DNA from 4 places in the Mesorhizobium sp. B2-1-1 genome. Region 4 is predicted to be linked to each of the others. Evidence: riboswitches for the same ligand, from Rfam matches in the RefSeq annotation. Region 4 holds a riboswitch; each other region holds the start of a gene.

Region 1 (3,201 bases), 2.7 Mb from region 4:
TTGCCGAAGAGGTTACGGTCGGCACCCTGAACAGGTGCCTGGGCAGCCGGAGCCGACGTCTTGGTCGAAGCGGTGTATGAGCTGTCCGTCGAAGTGGCCGCGGGCTGATTGGCGCCATTGGAGCCATAGTTGTCGCTGCCGGCGAAAGCGCTGCCCGACACCACCAGAACGGCGGCGGCAGCAAGGATGATCTTCTTCATTTCAAGTCTCCTGAATTTTCGAATTTCGCCAGGACGGCGGAAGGCCCGCCGTCAACTGGAGATCAGCTGTTAGTTGTTGCCGAAGAGGTTGCGATCGGCACCCTGAACAGGCGCTTGGGCAGACGGCGCCGACTTCTGGACCGAAGCCGTGTGCGCGTTGTCGACCGAGGTGACAGCAGGTTGGTTGGCGCCATTGGAGCCATAGTTGTCGCTGCCGGCGAAAGCGCTGCCCGACACGGCCAGGACGGCGGCGGCAGCAAGAACGATCTTCTTCATTTCAAGTCTCCTGAATTCTCAAATTTCGCCAGGACGGCGGAAGGCCCGCCGTCAACTGGAGATCGGCTGTTAGTTGTTGCCGAAGAGGTTGCGATCGGCACCCTGGACAGGCGTCTGGGCAGCCGGTTCCGACTTCTTGGTCGAAGCGGTGTACGAGCTGTCGACGGCGGTGGCCGCAGGGGCATTCGAACCATAATGGTCGCTACTAGCGAAGGCGCTGCCGGAAACAGCCAGAAGGGCGGCGGCAGTGAGAATGATCTTTTTCATTTTTTGATACTCCAGTATTTTTCCGTCCGTCTAGCGGCGTGTCTCGGGAGGAAATCGCGTCGTTCGGACAGCCCCGATGTGGGAAAGCCATACCGCCATTTCCAATCACGAAGTTTTTCCGTGTGGACCAAGTTTCCACCACTTGAAATTGTGCCAGGGCCTTCTACATTCGTTTTTTCCATTTGTTATCAAATAGTTATTCTAACAGACGGCGCGATCACCAACTGTGTCGAAGGCCCAGTGTTCACACCGTCCTGCACGCATCGTCAACAGAAACGAACCGTTCGGTTCGATTTTAGAGGGCGCTAATAGTCACTTTTCGAAACCGTTAACCTTTTTTGCCTCCGCCACGAGACGGAATCCGAGGCGGCGACCTGAGGCTTTCTGCCCCTGCAACGGCGGCCGCACCGTTTTCAGTGCGTGTCGCGCGGCATGGATGCGATGTCGTTTTCATGCCGACGACAAGCCGGCGATCATGGTTAGATCCTGCCATCTCAGGTGCCGCCGCGTGACGACGAGGCGGAGAATTGGGAAGCCGGTCAGAATCCGGCGCTGCCCCCGCAACGGTGGTGGAGTTCAGGTCGCAACGGGAGACCACTGGGCAAAGGCCTGGGAAGGTGTCGCGACAGTCCGCAAGGACAGCTCCAGAGCCCGGAAACCAGCCCGAGATGTTGGACTCGACTGATCGCGGCGGGCGGTCAAGAGGCGGATGGTGCATGTCCGGCGCAAGCCGGCGCGCGGCTTGATCCTTCCTCTCTCCCCTCCGTTCAGTCCTTCGATGCGAGGACAGGACTTCAATGCGAGGACAGGACATGGATGCGCGCAACGACATGCTGAAACGGCTGCAAGGCCGCAGGGACGGCTTCTCGCTCGAGCAGCCCTTCTATACCGATCCCGACTACTTCAAGCTCGACATGGAGCTGATCTGGTACCGCGACTGGCTGTTCATCGGCCATGATTGCGAACTGCCCCGGCCCGGCAGCTTCATCACCGTGCAGATCGGCGACTATCCTGTGGTGCTGGTGCGCGACCAGAAGGGCAACATCAACGCCTTCCACAATTCTTGCCGCCATCGCGGCAGCCGCGTCTGCAACACAGACAAGGGCACGGCGGCGAAGCTCGTCTGCCCCTACCATCAGTGGACCTATGAACTGGACGGCAGGCTGCTGTTCGCCAGGCAGATGGCCGAGGGTTTCGACAAGAGCCAGTTCGGCCTGAAGCCGGTCGCCTGCGAAAGCGTCGGCGGCTACATCTTCATTTGCCTCGCCGACGAGCCGGCGGATTTCGCGCCGATGCGGACGATGATCGAACCCTATTTGCTGCCGCATCGGCTGCGCGAAGCAAAGGTCGCCTTCGAGAGCACCATCGTCGAGAAGGGCAATTGGAAGCTGGTCTGGGAAAACAACCGCGAATGCTATCATTGCGCCGGCAACCATCCGGAGCTCTGCAAGACCTTCCCGGAGGCGCCGACCGTGACTGGCGTGCAAGACGCCGACAGCGACCCGGAGATGCTGTCGCACTGGGCCAAGTGCGAGGCGGCCGGCCTGCCGAGCAGGTTCCGCATCGACCCGGCCGGACAGTACCGTGCCACCCGCGCGCCGCTGCTGCGCGATGCCGTCAGTTATACGATGACGGGAAAACGCGCGGTCAAGAAGAACCTGTCCGACGGCGTTGCCACCGACCGCATCGGCTCCTTGCTGCTCTATCACTATCCGACGACCTGGAACCACATCCTTGGCGACCACGCCGTCACGTTCCGCGTGCTGCCGATCAGCGCCACCGAGACCGCGGTGACGACCAAATGGCTGGTTCACAAGGACGCGGTCGAGGGCGTCGACTACGACCTTGCCGAACTCACCCATGTCTGGACCGAGACCAACGGCCAGGATCGTCGCATCGTCGAGGAAAACGCCTTCGGCATCCTGTCGCCGGCCTATGAACCCGGCCCCTATTCCGAACTGCACGAAGGCGGCGTCATCCAGTTCGTCGACTGGTACGCGCGTTTCATCGGTCCGCGTCTCGCCGAAGACGGCCGGCCGGCCCTGCGCAGCGTTGCTTGAGAGGTAAGGGATGAATGCGATGACGGATCTCGGCCTCTATCGCCATCTCGATCAGATGGCGCCCTGGAACGACAGGCTCCAGGTGCTGGAAGTGATCGGCGTGAGCGACGAGGCGCCTGATGTAAAGACCTTCACCTTCCGCTCCGACAACCAGACCTGGTTCCGCTACAAGCCGGGCCAGTTCGTGACGCTGGAACTGCCGACAGCGGATGGGTTGCTGATGCGCACCTACACGCTGTCGTCTTCGCCTTCACGGCCATTCTCGATCGCGGTGACGGTGAAGGCGCAGGCCGGCAGCACCGGCACACGCTGGATGTTCGACCATTTGAGGCCTGGTTCGCACGTCAAGGCGTATGGGCCGGCCGGAGACTTTTCGCTGCACAGCCACCCGGCGGCCA
Region 2 (3,201 bases), 1.1 Mb from region 4:
CACCGCATCGGGTCTGGTCTGGGAGAGAACGACGTCGAGATCGGTCCCGATCGCGACCCCAGCGAGGTCGTATTCGCGTGCCCGCTGGCGCGCCCTGTCGGCGTCGAGGTCGACGAGACCGACGATCTTGACGGCAGGGGATTGGCTGATGGCCTCGAGCCAGGTTTTGCTCATGGCTCCGCACCCGACCAGGACGACGTGCATCATCCAGCGCTCCTCCGGCCAACCCCTCCTGGCTGGCACCCACGGCAGTCCGTAAATGACTTCCGTAAACGTTTACGATGACACACCCGATGGCATATATTGTCAATCGGATTTGTACCGTCGGCTCTGAAACGCCTTGGCCGCACGACCGGCTGGTGCTAGCCAGAAGCAGGAGGGGGAGGTCTTGGCGTCCAGCATTCACGATCTTGCGCGGCACCTGAACATTTCGATCGGTACAGTCTCGCGCGCGCTTAACGGGCGCGCCGACGTGAACGCCGAGACACGCCAGCGCGTGCTCGAGGCGGCCCGGAAGCTCAATTATTCACCGAACCACTCGGGCAGGAACCTACGCCGCGGCACCACCCATGCCGTGGCTTTCATGCTGCAGCCGCATCCGGGCGACCAGCAGTATGGCGAGCCGTTCTTCATTCCGTTCCTCACCGGACTGCAAGCGACATTGGCCGAGTGCGGGCTGGACCTGATCATCGTCATGGGCGCGCCGGCGGATTATCAACAGGAGCGGCTGCGCCGCGTCGTCGAGACGCGTCGTGCCGATGCCGTCGTACTGGCCTGGACGCGGCGCGAGGACGATCGCATCGACTATCTGAGCAAGGCCGGCTTTCCCTTCGCGACGCTCGGCCGAAGCCGGTCCGGCGACGACAGCTATCCCTCTCTGGATCTGGATTTCGAGAAGGCGGGCGCCGATGCGGTCGACCGGCTGGTTGCGCGTGGCCACCGCCGCATCGCCGCCATCCGGCCGTCGCTTGACCTGAATTTCGGTTATCTGTTTCTGGAGGGTTATTGCAAGGCGCTGCGGCGGCACGGCATCGAAGTCGATCCCGGCCTGATTGTGGACGGTTTTATCAACGAAGCCGGTGGCTACGCGGTGACACCGCAAGTCATGCGGTCGAAGGATCCGCCGACCGCGATTATCTTCAACAACGACTCGATGGCGCTCGGCGGCTGCAAAGCGCTCGCCGAAATGGGGATCAAGCCCGGGCAGGATGTCGCGGTGATCGTCATCGTCGACACGCCGCTCTGCCGTTATTTCTCGCCGGCGCTGACCGGCTTTCGTCCGAGCCTTGACCCGATGGGGCGGCGGCTCGGCGAAATCCTGCTCGCCTCGCTCCCGGCTTTCGCCGGCGCGAAAGGGCCAGAGATCATTCGCGAGGTCTGGCCGCTGGAACTGGTGGCGCGCGATAGTGATTGACCACACGTTTGTATCGTTATAACAGAACATGCATCGACCTTGCCTCGACGCTGCCTGCATCCTAGGCTGCGACTCGTGATGGTCCCCGCGCCGCAAGGCGAGGGGTGAAAAGGGAACATGGTGAGGCCCGATTTTCGGGTCGAAGCCATGGCTGCCCCCGCAACTGTAAGCGGCTAGCAAAATCCGAGAAGCCACTGGCCGGCAAGGCTGGGAAGGCAGGATGGCGCAACGACCCGCGAGCCAGGAGACCTGCCATCTGCATGGGTTGACCGGACGGGGTGTGCCGGGAGGAGACGCGGGGTTCGGTCTTGTCGACCGGTTCAAGCCAGCTTCCTTCCGTCGCCATTTTTGAAAGTGACGGAAGTTGGACGGCTCCATCGATCGCATTCACTGCATTCCCATGCATCGCATCATCGTGTGCACGCTTTGCCGCGATATCGCCACCGAGGTGAATTCAGGCCAGCGTCCGGCAGGATTGGCAAGCAAGACGCTGGCCCGTATTCCGGCAGGCCCTGCAAGGAATTGCCCATGACCGCGCCGCTTCTCGAGGCCCGCGACCTGGCCGCGGCGGCGGATGGCCTGCATCTGGTGCATCCGGTCAGCCTTTCGGTGGCGGCGGGCGACCGTCTCGCCATCATCGGTCCCAACGGCGCCGGCAAGACGACATTGCTGCGCATGCTGTCGGGCATGCTGCGGCCGAGTTCGGGCGAAGTGAAGCTCACCGGGCGCCTGCTGGACAGGATTTCGACCGCCGAGCGGGCGCTGCACATCGCCGTCGTCGGCCAGACCGATCAACCGGATCCACGGCTGGCGGTGATCGATTATGTCGAGCTCGGCCGGGTTCCGCATACCGGCCGCAGGCACAGGAGCGAGGAACGCGACATTGTCGTCGAGGCGCTGCGCCGGACCGGGCTGTTGCCGCTGCTTGGCCGCACCATCGGCTCGCTGTCGGGCGGCGAGCGCCAGCGCGCCCAGCTTGCCCGCGCCATCGCACAGGAGCCGAAGATCCTGTTCCTCGACGAGCCGACCAACCATCTCGACCCGCGGGCGCGCAGCGAGTTGCTCGAACTGGTTGCAGGCCTCGGCATGACCGTGATCGCGGTGCTGCACGATCTGGCGCTGGTGACGCCTTTCGCCACCAGGGTCGCGGTGATGAGCCATGGCCGGTTGCATGTGCTGGCGCCGCCACGCGAAGCACTCACTCAGCAGCTGATCCGCGAGATCTTCGGTGTCGACGTCTTTAGGTTGCGCCACCCGACGGAGGACCGCGAGCTGATGGTGTTCGAGGTTCCGAACCGTGCCGCGCCATCTTCGTGAGCGCAGATCCAATTCCCGTGCAACGAAGGAGCAACATCCGTGAAACGCCTTGCCGTATCTCTTGCCTTCTCCCTGCTGGCCTCTACGGCCTTCGCCTTTCCGGTGACGGTCGACAGCTGCGGCAAGTCGCTGACCTTCGACGCGCCTCCAAAGCGCGCTGTCATTCACGATCTCAACATGGCCGAGATGGCCTTCGCCCTGAAGCTGCAGCCGTCGATCGTCGGCCTGACCGGCATCACCGGATGGTACAAGGTCGGCCCCGAATTTAAGGCCGAGCAAGGCTCGATCCCGGAACTGGCGCCCAAATATCCGACGCTGGAAAACCTGGTCGCTGTCGAGCCCGACTTCTTCTTCGCCGGTTGGTACTACGGCATGAAGCCGGGCGGCGAGGTGACGCCCGATACGCTGGCGCAACACGGCATCAAGACCCTGGTGCTGACGGAAAGCTGCGTCCATCTCGACAAGAACCG
Region 3 (3,201 bases), 1.5 Mb from region 4:
CGATGGCTGCTTTGGCCAGATCAGGCAAAGCGGATCGCCGCCTTCGCCCGCAGCTTGGCCGCAACCTCCTCGCGATTGCGCGGATGCTGGTTGGTTTCAAGCGAATCGAGAAGCTCGCGCGCCGACGCCGCGATGGCCTCGACGGCATGGTCGAATGCGTGCTGGTTCTGCTTCGAAGGCCGCGTCGTTCCGCTCAGCTTGCGAACGAATTGAAGGGCTGCATCGCGCACCTCGTCGTTGGTCGCCGGCGGATCAAAATTGAACAGGGTCTTGATGTTTCTGCACATCGCTTCCGTATCTCCTCTTGTCCTGGAGCCGTTTCAATCGGGACGCGTTCTATCCTCAATCATGATCGTGTCAAAAACCAGAGAGACGGCTGCGTGCCTCAATCCGCGTCCAGCGGCTCCGTCCCGACCGGCTTGCCGTCGCGGGACAGCCTGATCTTCTCCACCTTGTCCTCGGCCGCCTTGAGCAGCCGGTCGCAATGCACCTTCAGCGCCTCGCCGCGCTCGTAGATCCTGATCGACTGGTCGAGCGGCACATCGCCACGCTCCAGATCATCGACGATCTTCTCCAGCGCGTCGAGAGCCTGTTCGAAGCTCATCGCCTTGACGTCTTCGTTGGTTTCACCAGCCATCATTCATCCTTTCATCAGTCGCCCGACATGGGCGGCGACCGAAAATGCCAATCCTTGCAGATCGTAGCCGCCCTCGAGCAGGCTGACGAGCCGGTTGCCGCTGTGGCGCGCCGCGCGCTGCATGAGTTGGCCGGTCGCCCAGTCGAAATCATCCTCGGTCAGGTTGATCTCGGCCAGCGGGTCGCGATGATGCGCATCGAAGCCGGCCGAAATGATGATCAGGTTGGGTGCAAAATTGTCGAGCGAGGGCAGCACGCGCGACAGGAAGGCATCGCGGAACGCCTCGCTGCCGGTCTGCGGCGCAAGCGGCGCGTTGACGATGTTGCCGGCGCCGGTTTCGTTCTTTGCTCCGGTGCCCGGGTAGAGCGGCATCTGGTGCGTCGAGCAATAAAGCACGGACGGATCGTCCCAGAAAATATCCTGCGTGCCGTTGCCGTGATGCACGTCCCAGTCGACGATGGCGACACGTTCGATATCGTGTTTGTGCTGTGCATAACGTGCGGCGATGGCCGCCGTGTTGAACAGGCAGAAGCCCATCGCGGTCGCTTTCTCGGCATGATGGCCGGGCGGCCGGGCGGCGACGAAAACGTTGTCTGCCCTGCCGGCAAAGACGTCGTCGACGGCGGCGTTGGCGGCTCCGATCGCGGTGATCGCCGCCTGCCAGCTCTTCGGGCTGGCCGTTGTGTCGGCATCGATGCGGGCGATGCCCGTCTCGGGAATGGCGGCGCGTACCCGCTCGACGAAATCCTCGGGATGCGCGTAGAGAATGGTGGCCTCGTCGCCTTCCGGCGCCTCGAGGCGGTCGAGCGCGGCAAAAGCCTCGTCGTCGAGCACGCGCTCGATGGCGCGCAAGCGGTCCGGCCGCTCCGGATGGCCGGGCGGCGTGATGTGCTCAAGGAAGATCGGATGGGTGTAGAGACGAGTGGCCATGCCCCCTATCTAGTGCCCCGGCGCGGCGATGGCCATGCGTTGCGGCCTGATGGCTGGGGAAAATCGCGCCTGCGTCCATTCGCGTCGCCGCGGGGATTGGCGGCGCAGGGGCTTCGTCGTAAAGTCCCGGCCACTGCCTGGTGCCCGCCGCGAGCGGGAGAATCGGGAACACGGTTTGATACCGTGGCGTGCCCAACGCTGTAAGGGGGACCGCGCCGGTAAATGCCACTGTCGAGGACGGGAAGGCGCCGGATGAGGGTTGATCCCGAGCCAGAAGACCGGCCTGGCAGGCATCGTCATCCGCATGGTCAGGCGGACGGCAGTTGATTGCAATCGCAAGGGGACAAGCGATGCCGGACAATATGACCATCCCCGTGGGTGACGGATTCGACCAGATGGCGCGCGATGCGGTCTACCGCGCCATGTTCACGCGGCGCGATGTCCGCAGCCATTTTACATCAGAGGCCGTCGACGACGAGGTCTTGGCGCGGCTGCTGCTTGCCGCCCATCACGCGCCATCGGTCGGCTTCATGCAGCCATGGAATTTCATCGTCATTCGTGGCACCGAACGACGGGAACAGGTGCGCGACCTGTTCCTCGCGGCGCGCGAGCAGGAATTGCCGGCGATCGAGGAAGAGCGGCGGGCGCTCTACCGCAAGCTCAAGCTGGAAGGCATCTGCGAAAGCGCGCTCAATATCTGTATCACCTGCGACCGCCGACGCTCACAGGGTTCGCCGCTGGGACGCTGGCACAATCCCGAGATGGATCTCTACAGCACGGTCTGCGCGGTGCAGAATTTCTGGCTGGCGGCGCGCGCCGAAGGCGTCGGCGTTGGCTGGGTCAGCATTATCGAGGCGCAGGCGTTGAAAGGCCTTCTGTCGATTCCCGAGCATGTGACGCCGGTGGCCTATCTCTGTGTCGGCCGTGTCTCGGAGTTCGCGCCGAAACCGGACCTCGAAACACATGGCTGGGGGCGGCGGCTGCCGCTGCCCGAGCTGATCATGAGCGAGACGTTTTGCGGACAGGGCGAAGTTCCGCTCAAATCAACGATCGCACGCCTCAAGGCGGCAACATGCGAAAAGTCTGACAAACCCTTGATTTGATTGCGGATACGGCATGCCCAGAGCTGCCGGCGGCCTGCCGTCGTCAGGCGGCTCCGGCATCATTCCTCAACAATCCTTCGAGCAGTTGCTTGAATGCCGCCACCACGGTCTTTGATGTCGCTTCCGGGTCGTTCGAATTGGCGATCCGCTGCGCCGCCTGGCTGCTCGCCCCGTTGATCAGCCGTGCCGCGGTCTCGGGGTCTACGCCCGGGACAACTACCCCGTCGCCCTGCAGCGTCGTCAGGTGATCGGTCATCGACGCGACGCAGGCATTGGCGTTCGGCCATTGCGCGGGATCCCCCAGCACGGCCGGACCGTCCCGAAACATGATGCGCTGGATTTCCGGCTCCAGCGCCATTTCGATGTAGCTCGTGCATTCGTCGACGAAGCTTTGCCAGCGGGTCGGTGCTTTCGCTGCAACCTCATTCACCCGTGCCGCCATCTCGGCGTCTATCTCGGCGATAACCGCCTGCAAAAGCCCCTTCTTGTCCCCGAAATGATGATAGAGCGCACCGCGCGTCAGCCCGGCCG
Region 4 (3,201 bases):
CCGGGTCGGGATTGCGATAGGCCACCAGGAACGGCGCCACGATAAGCGCGACGCCGACAGCCGCCGCCACTGCGATAAACAGGACGATGGGCAGGTACGAACTGAGAAGTGCGTTCATGCTGCGGCTTTCCGTTGGCGCCAATCCATTTTGATTACAGCACCAGACCCTATTGCGGAAGCGTGACAGTTTAACCGCTGAACCGTTTTAAGGGGCCTTTGCTGCAACGCGGCGAGGGTTAGCGCAGCGCTTCCGGCGAAGCAAGTCAAACCTTGTTCAAAACACTGGCCTGGACGGCATAAGGGAAGAAACTGGTCCGATCCGCTCCTGTTTGATTTCCTTCGCTTTTTACTCCACTTTTCTCTCCTGACAGAGTTGCCGCCAAAACCCTGCTAGCATGGCCGGAATCAACTGTCCGAACGACGCTCAACAAGCCATCAGAGTCGCATCCGAATGAAGGAAAAGATCTCGCTTGCCACGGCCCGGCGTATCGCGCTCGCCGCCCAAGGGTTCACTGATCCCCGCCCCGCCGGCACGCCCGACCGACGCCACTTCGCCCGCGTGCTCTCGCGTACCGGCCTGCTGCAGATCGATTCCGTCAGCGCGGTGGTGCGCGCTCATTACATGCCGCTCTATTCGCGCCTTGGTCCCTACCCGTTCGCCTTGCTCGACAACGCCGCCGTCACGCGCAAGCGCACGGTTTTCGAATACTGGGCGCACGAGGCTTCCTTCCTGCCGGTCGAGACCTATCCGTTGATGCGTTGGCGCATGCAGCGCGCCGAGCGTGGCGATGAAATGTATCTGGGCCTGGCCAAATGGGGCCGCGAGCACGCCGCCTATATAGAAGAGATCTACCGCGAGGTCGCGGAGCGCGGCCCGATCGCCGCCTCCGCGCTCGAAGGCCAGAAAGGATCCGGCGGCTGGTGGGGCTGGAGCCACGCCAAGCATGCCTTCGAATGGCTGTTCTGGGCAGGACGCATCACCACCGCGCACCGCCGTGGCTTCGAACGCTTCTATGATTTGCCCGAGCGCGTACTGCCGCAGGCGATCCTCGATCTGCCGGTGCCGTCTGCCGAGGATGCGCATCGGGAATTGCTGCGGATATCCGCCCGCGCTCATGGCGTCGCGACAGCAAGCGACCTGCGCGACTATTTCCGCCTGTCGCCGGCCGACATGAAGGGCCGGCTGGAGGAGCTGGTTGAAACAGGCGAGCTGGTGCCGATGCGTGTCGAGGGCTGGAACAAACCGGCTTACCTCCATAAGGAGGCCCGTATTCCACGAAAAATCGAGGCCCGCGCCTTGCTGGCGCCGTTCGATCCGGTCGTTTTCGAGCGCTCGCGCACGGAGCGGCTGTTCGATTTCCACTACCGCATAGAAATCTACACCCCTGCCGAAAAGCGGCAATACGGCTATTACGTCCTGCCGTTCCTGCTCGGCGATAGGATCGTGGCGCGCGTCGACCTCAAGGCCGACCGGCCGGCCAGCGTGCTACGCGTCCACGCGGCCTATGCCGAGCCCAGCGCGCCGCCTGAAACCGCCGCGCAACTCTTCCAGGAATTGACGCAGATGCAGCGCTGGCTCGGCCTCGAACGGATCGAGGTTACGCCCGCCGGCGACCTTGGGCAACCGCTCGCCGACATTGCCGTGTCGTAGACGCGCGTTGACACCGCCGCCTGCAAGAGCCTAAATCCCATCCAGACGGTCTCCTCTCGGCAAAGGGAGGAGCCAAGAGGGAATGCGGTGCGAAATCTCGATTTCAAATCCGCGGCTGTCCCCGCAACTGTAAGCGACGAGCCAAGGCCGAAAACCACTGGGACGGTCCCGGGAAGGCGGCACGAAGGCGATGACCCGCGAGCCAGGAGACCTGCCGTCTGAGACATAAGAATCCGATCGCCCGGCGGGTTTTCCGGGCAAGGAGCCCGATTTGGAACGCGACAGCAGTTTCCCGGCTGAAACAGCGGACATTTTGTCTTGCGATAGCGACTTGTCTGGCGATAGCGACGCCTTGGCCGGCGTCACTGTCATCGTCTGCGCTTCCTGCCGCGACGAGACCGGTTCCGATGCCCATCCCCGCGCCGGGGAAGTTTTGGCTCAAGATACGCGCCAAGCCGCAACGGCCGACAATGTCCGCGTCCGCACCGTCGAATGCCTCGGCAACTGCAAGCGCCGCCTCAGTGCCGCGATTCTTCGTGACGGCTGCTGGAGTTATGTCTTCGGCGACCTGAACATCGCCAGCGGCGCCGATCTCGTCACCGGCGCGAAACTCTTCGCCGCTTCGACCGACGGCCTCATTCCGTGGCGTGGTCGCCCGGATTCCCTCAAGCGCGGCCTCGTCGCCCGCATTCCTCCCCTCGACATGCTGAAGGACTGATCATGACCGCCGCAGTTTCCGCCGCCACTCTCTCCCGCGTCCCCTGTACCGTCGTCACCGGCTTCCTGGGTGCCGGCAAGACCACGCTGGTCCGCCATCTCCTGGAAAACGCGGGCGGCAAGCGTATCGCCATCATCGTCAACGAATTCGGCGACATCGGCATTGACGGCGAGATCCTCAAGGGCTGCGGCATCGACACCTGCCCGGAGGAAAACATCGTCGAACTGGCCAATGGCTGCATCTGCTGCACCGTCGCCGACGATTTCGTCCCGGCGCTCGACCAGATCCTGTCGCTGACGCCGAAGGTCGACCACATCCTGATCGAAACCTCGGGTTTGGCTCTGCCCAAGCCGCTGGTCCAGGCCTTCCAGTGGCCGACGGTGAAGAGCCGGGTGACAGTCGACGGCGTGATCGCCGTGGTCGACGGTCCGGCATTGGCCGAGGGGCGCGTCGCCAACGACATGGACGCCCTGCAGGCGCAACGCGCGCAGGACCAGACACTGGACCACGACGACCCCGTCGAGGAGGTGTTCGAGGACCAGATCGCCTGCGCCGACCTCATCATCCTGTCGAAGAGCGACCTGATGGATGCCGCAGGTTCGGCTCGCGCCAACGCCATCATTGGCGAACACTCCGCCCGCGCCGTGAAGGTCGTGCCGACGGCTCACGGCAAGGTTGATCCGTCCGTGCTGCTCGGGCTAGGCCTCGCCGTCGAGGACGACATCGAGAACCGCAAGTCCCATCATGACGGCGCTTTCGACCACGAGCACGACGACTTCGATACGTTCATCGTCGACATCCCCTCGATCGCCAACCCGGACGACTTGGCAAA

The links. A riboswitch is a leader RNA that binds a small molecule or an ion and turns the genes downstream of it on or off. The one in region 4 is predicted to bind cobalamin.
Region 1: linked by a shared signal. The riboswitch ahead of FJ972_RS01655 (aromatic ring-hydroxylating oxygenase subunit alpha) and the one ahead of FJ972_RS15175 (DUF1636 family protein) in region 4 are both predicted to bind cobalamin.
Region 2: linked by a shared signal. The riboswitch ahead of FJ972_RS20725 (ABC transporter ATP-binding protein) and the one ahead of FJ972_RS15175 (DUF1636 family protein) in region 4 are both predicted to bind cobalamin.
Region 3: linked by a shared signal. The riboswitch ahead of bluB (5,6-dimethylbenzimidazole synthase) and the one ahead of FJ972_RS15175 (DUF1636 family protein) in region 4 are both predicted to bind cobalamin.

Annotation. Positions count from the first base shown of each region.
Region 1 covers NZ_CP083954.1:359,185-362,385, forward strand. Annotated here, with positions in the region: gene FJ972_RS01640 (DUF680 domain-containing protein) at 1-200, opposite strand, end outside; gene FJ972_RS01645 (DUF680 domain-containing protein) at 270-476, opposite strand; gene FJ972_RS01650 (DUF680 domain-containing protein) at 546-743, opposite strand; cobalamin riboswitch at 1,223-1,425, shown strand; gene FJ972_RS01655 (aromatic ring-hydroxylating oxygenase subunit alpha) at 1,556-2,803, shown strand; gene FJ972_RS01660 (hybrid-cluster NAD(P)-dependent oxidoreductase) at 2,823-3,201, shown strand, end outside.
Region 2 covers NZ_CP083954.1:4,207,307-4,210,507, reverse strand. Annotated here, with positions in the region: gene FJ972_RS20735 (Gfo/Idh/MocA family protein) at 1-207, opposite strand, end outside; gene FJ972_RS20730 (LacI family DNA-binding transcriptional regulator) at 389-1,414, shown strand; cobalamin riboswitch at 1,477-1,686, shown strand; gene FJ972_RS20725 (ABC transporter ATP-binding protein) at 1,943-2,731, shown strand; gene FJ972_RS20720 (ABC transporter substrate-binding protein) at 2,771-3,201, shown strand, end outside.
Region 3 covers NZ_CP083954.1:4,620,257-4,623,457, forward strand. Annotated here, with positions in the region: gene FJ972_RS22730 (DUF2277 domain-containing protein) at 21-287, opposite strand; gene FJ972_RS22735 (exodeoxyribonuclease VII small subunit) at 386-637, opposite strand; gene FJ972_RS22740 (histone deacetylase family protein) at 641-1,567, opposite strand; cobalamin riboswitch at 1,689-1,869, shown strand; gene bluB (5,6-dimethylbenzimidazole synthase) at 1,918-2,670, shown strand; gene FJ972_RS22750 (TetR/AcrR family transcriptional regulator) at 2,714-3,201, opposite strand, start outside.
Region 4 covers NZ_CP083954.1:3,095,762-3,098,962, reverse strand. Annotated here, with positions in the region: gene FJ972_RS15185 (NADH-quinone oxidoreductase subunit A) at 1-118, opposite strand, end outside; gene FJ972_RS15180 (winged helix-turn-helix domain-containing protein) at 452-1,651, shown strand; cobalamin riboswitch at 1,681-1,885, shown strand; gene FJ972_RS15175 (DUF1636 family protein) at 1,923-2,369, shown strand; gene cobW (cobalamin biosynthesis protein CobW) at 2,372-3,201, shown strand, end outside.